Regions from separate parts of the Pseudarthrobacter sp. MM222 genome, predicted to be linked through region 2. Evidence: riboswitches for the same ligand, from Rfam matches in the RefSeq annotation. Region 2 holds a riboswitch; the other holds the start of a gene.

Region 1 (2,172 bases), 190 kb from region 2:
CGGCAGGGTTTCTGTGGCCTGGTCGGTGAACGTCATGGCTCAACTGTGGCGGTGGTCCTTATGAGGGCTTTAGCGCAGGGCTGTGCTGGTGCTGTGCAAGTGGAGCGGTGCCGGCCCGTTACGCAGGAACGCCCCGGATCGCGGGGATCCGGGGCGTTCTGTTGCTGCTGCGTAGGGGTAGTGCCTGGCGGCTTAGTACCAGTTGTGCGCGTAGTGGAAGTTCAGGGCTCCGCAGGGAGAGCCGTACCGCTGCTTGACGTAGTTGAGCCCCCAATTGATCTGGGTCCGGTAATTCGTCAGGTAGTCCGCGCCGGCACTGGCCATCTTCTCGGCGGGCAGGGACTGGACCACGCCATAGGCGCCGCTGCTGGCATTCGTGGCGGTGGTCTTCCAGTCGGACTCCTTGGTCCAGAGCTTCGCCAGGCACTGCATCTGGTCGGCGGCCCAACCGTAGGAGCCCAGCTGGGCTGCGGCGTAGGCCTGCGCGCCGGCGGGGTCGTCGACGGCAACGGGCTTCGCCGCTTCCGGCGCCGGCGCCGGCGCAGGCGCAGGAGCGGGCGCTGGTGCCGCGGCCGCCGCAGGAGCGGCGGCAGGCGCGGCTTCGGCAGCGGGCGCCGGCGTTACGGCCGGCTCCTCTTCCGCGGGCAGGGCTTCGACGCTGGCCGGCGACGGCGCTGCCGAAGCTGAGGGTGCGGATGTAGGTGCCTCGGCGCGGACCCGGTCGAAGTCGAGGAGAGCCAACGGGTTGGCCGCGATGCCGGACGCGGCCGAGTTGCCGGCAGTGGTGTGGCTGGACTCCGCGGCCTGTCCGGCCGCGCCAACTCCGAGGAGGACCGCGCAGGCCGTGGCGACCACGGCGGCGCGGCGCCCGGTGTGACCGACGCCCCTGGCAGACCGGGACCATACCGAGACGGGCTTGGCTGACTCGGCGCGGTGGCGCGAATGGGCGCGGCGGGGTTTGCCTGCTGCGCCGTCAGGGCGCGTTTGTACCTTGAATTCAGTCATGATGCCTCTCAACGCCTACGGAGTTAGCTGTCGGGTGCGGATGAGAAATCCGGCCGCACGGATACTCACGTGTCGGCTTAACCCCAAGGGTGCTTGGATGCTGGCTGCCCGGGAACTCTGGGTTCCCCGCCTCTGCCTGGTCCAGCATATTCCGGGACGCGGCAGAGTTTGGCGTCCGTCCGGATATGCGGCTCCAGTTCCGGCCGCACTCTATCGACCGTACAGGAGTTTCACGCTGAAGTCACATTTTGGTAACGGAAGGGTGCGGCGTCGGAGCGTCGTCTTGCGCTTTTGTGGTCGCTGGGGCCGGGGCCGTACGGCGGTACTGAGCTAGGATTCCCGCGGGCCTCCGGGGAGCCGCACGGCAAACTCGGTACGGCCAGGGCGGGAGGTGACTTCGACGGTGCCACCGTGCGCTTCTACAATCGACTGCACAATCGACAGGCCAAGCCCGCTGGTCCCCTCGGCCGTGGGTGCCGCGGCCATGGTTCGAGCCCCGGGTCCGCCCGCCGTCCCGGACCCGACGAACCCGTCAGCCGCCGTCGTCGCCGGGTTTTTCCGGGCGGCATCCGCCCGGGCGAAGCGTGAAAAGACCTGGTTCAGGAATTCGGCGGGGATCCCTTCGCCGTCGTCGGTCACCGTGACCACCGCGCTGCCGTCGGCCGAACGCATCACACCCGTGACCACCGTCGTCCCGGGAGCGGTGTGCTTGCGTGCGTTGGACAGCAGGTTCGCCAGTATCTGGTGGAGCTGAGCGGACTCGCCGCGGACCACCACCGGTTCCTCCGGGAGCTCCAGCCGCCAGGCGTGGTCTGGCGCCATGACCTTTTCGTCGCTGACCGTTTCGATCGCGAGCTGGGTCAGGTCCACGTCGCTGAGTTTGAGCGGCTGTCCTTCGTCCAGGCGGGCCAGCAGCAGGAGGTCCTCCACGAGGGCTGTCATCCGCTCGGACTGGCTTTGCACCCGCGCCAGGGACTTCGCACCGTCGGGCGTGAAGTGCTCGGTCATCCGCATCAGTTCGGTGTAACCGCGGATGGCTGTCAGCGGGGTCCGCAGCTCGTGCGAGGCGTCCGCCACAAACTGGCGCACCTTCATTTCGCTGGTCTGCCGGGCCTCCAGCGCGCTCGAGACGTTGTCCAGCATCTGGTTGAGGGCGTACCCCACGCC
Region 2 (2,172 bases):
AGTTCGTCATAGTCCGGTCATTGAGACGGATGCAGCCACCGGGGGGCCGTCGTGGCCTCCCAGCGATTATCCGGAGTAATTCAAAATAGGCTAAGCTGTGCTGCGAACGTACGGCGGATCCCGCCAAGGCAGCCGCGCGCATCGGCACGCGGTACGGTGGGAATGACGCAAGGACGGCGCTCGAGGAGCTGAGCTGAATGACGGATCTGATCGATACAACCGAGATGTATCTGCGGACCATTCTGGAACTTGAAGAAGAGAACATCGTCGCCCTCCGCGCCCGCATCGCCGAACGGCTGCGCCACTCCGGACCCACCGTCTCGCAGACCGTCGGCAGGATGGAACGGGACGGACTGGTGGTTGTTTCCGGCGATCGGCACCTTGAACTGACGGAAACCGGCCGGAAACGCGCCATCGGGGTCATGCGCAAGCACCGCTTGGCGGAGCGGCTTCTGGCCGACGTCATCGGCCTCGACTGGGCCTATGTCCACGAGGAAGCCTGCCGCTGGGAGCACGTGATGAGCGAGCGGGTGGAACGGCGGATCTTCGAGATGCTCAACCACCCGACTGTTTCGCCCTATGGAAATCCGATCCCCGGGCTCGCGGAGCTTGGGGGACTGCCCACCCAGCCTTACGCACTGGGCGCCAGCGTCGTAAACCTGCTCGAGGCGATGACAGGCTACGGGGCCGATTCGCGGATCACGGTCAACCGGCTGGCCGAGCCCATCCAGGTGGAGCCGGAACTGCTCGTCCAGCTGGACGAGGGCGGCATTCGTCCCGGCGCCCTGGTGTCCCTGGAACGCGTCGGGGAGTACATTTCGGTCCGCGTGCCGGACATCGAAGGCGCCCTCGAGCTGCCCCCCGAAGTCGCAGCTCACGTCTTTGTTACCGTCGGTTAACCAGCCTTCACCCGCCGTTGGTGGGACGACCCATGAGTTGTGCACAACGGAGATAACGGGATTATCACCAGGCGGCTTAATCGCCTATAGTTAATCACCAGTACCGATACCAAAGCGTTATCTGATCCGAAGCCGAGCTCTGCCAGCGGATCAGTCGCAGAGTCACCTTCTGGCAGGGGCGGGGGAACCACTTCCGGCTGTTTTCCGAACAGCCTTGGGGTGAAGTCCGTCAGCGGCAAGCACACTCCACCGAGGGACTCTTCTTGAATTCCTCTGTGTCTGGATGCTTGTTCACGGCGGACCGGGTCTTTGATCTCTCTGACCCGAATCCGACAGCTAACTTCGCAGGCTCTCCAGAGAGGAACCGTTCTTGACCACCCAGACCACCCGGGGCCGTCGTCGTGCGACCGGCCCCGCTCCGGAGCCGCGTGCGGCAGTCGCCGTTCTGGCAGACCGCCCGCGTGATGCGCACCGCGACGAACGCCGCGGCCGCCGGAGCCCGTTCCGCCAGGTAACGGACTTTGCCGCCGCCAGTGGTGTGGGGCAGCGTGCCGGCATCGCCCTTGCTGCGACCGGCCTGGTCTTGACGGTTACAGTTCCCGCTACCGGCCCGGTGATGGCCACCGACACCGGCTCAGGTACCGTCGCCGCCGCCTCGCAACCAGACGTTACGGCCGCTTCCGCCGCAAAGATCGACTTCAGCCGCACCGCCGTGACCACCAAGGGTGACCCCGACGGAAAACTCAAGCAGCTGCTGAGCGCCCAGTCAGTGGGCAGCATCACCCGCGCCGCCTCCTCCGGGAGCCTCGGCGCACCCATGGAGAAGATGGTGACGGCTTCGCCGTTCGGCTACCGGGTCAGTCCCATCACCGGCGGCTCCGGCGAGTTCCACCGGGGCCAGGATTACGCCGCGCAATGCGGAACGGCTGTCCACGCGGCTGCCAGCGGAACCGTCACGTTCACCGGCTGGCACCCCTTCGGCGGCGGCAACCGCGTAGTAATTGACCACGGCAACGGCCTGGAGACCACGTACAACCACTTGTCTTCATCGAGCGTGAAGGTTGGCCAGCAGGTCTCCCGCGGCGATGTTGTGGCGATGAGCGGCACCACCGGAGCATCCACGGGCTGCCACCTGCACTTTGAAGTGATGGTTAACGGCGACGTCGTTGACCCGACCGGCTGGCTCTAATAGCCGATGGATGACTCTCGCATTCTTTTGACACGCCGTGATCTGAATGTGACATTGCGTCCCAAGTCCTGTATCGTTTGAGGT

The links. A riboswitch is a leader RNA that binds a small molecule or an ion and turns the genes downstream of it on or off. The one in region 2 is predicted to bind cyclic di-AMP.
Region 1: it holds a riboswitch for cyclic di-AMP, as region 2 does, so the genes downstream of both, OM977_RS02805 (hypothetical protein) here and OM977_RS03655 (M23 family metallopeptidase) in region 2, are expected to answer to the same signal.

The regions. Positions count from the first base shown of each region.
Region 1 is NZ_OX352321.1:576,023-578,194, forward strand. It holds gene OM977_RS02800 (glycosyltransferase) at 1-36, opposite strand, end outside; gene OM977_RS02805 (hypothetical protein) at 193-1,005, opposite strand; cyclic di-AMP (ydaO/yuaA leader) riboswitch at 1,004-1,162, opposite strand; gene OM977_RS02810 (HAMP domain-containing sensor histidine kinase) at 1,336-2,172, opposite strand, start outside.
Region 2 is NZ_OX352321.1:761,754-763,925, forward strand. It holds gene OM977_RS03650 (metal-dependent transcriptional regulator) at 198-899, shown strand; cyclic di-AMP (ydaO/yuaA leader) riboswitch at 1,050-1,265, shown strand; gene OM977_RS03655 (M23 family metallopeptidase) at 1,270-2,088, shown strand.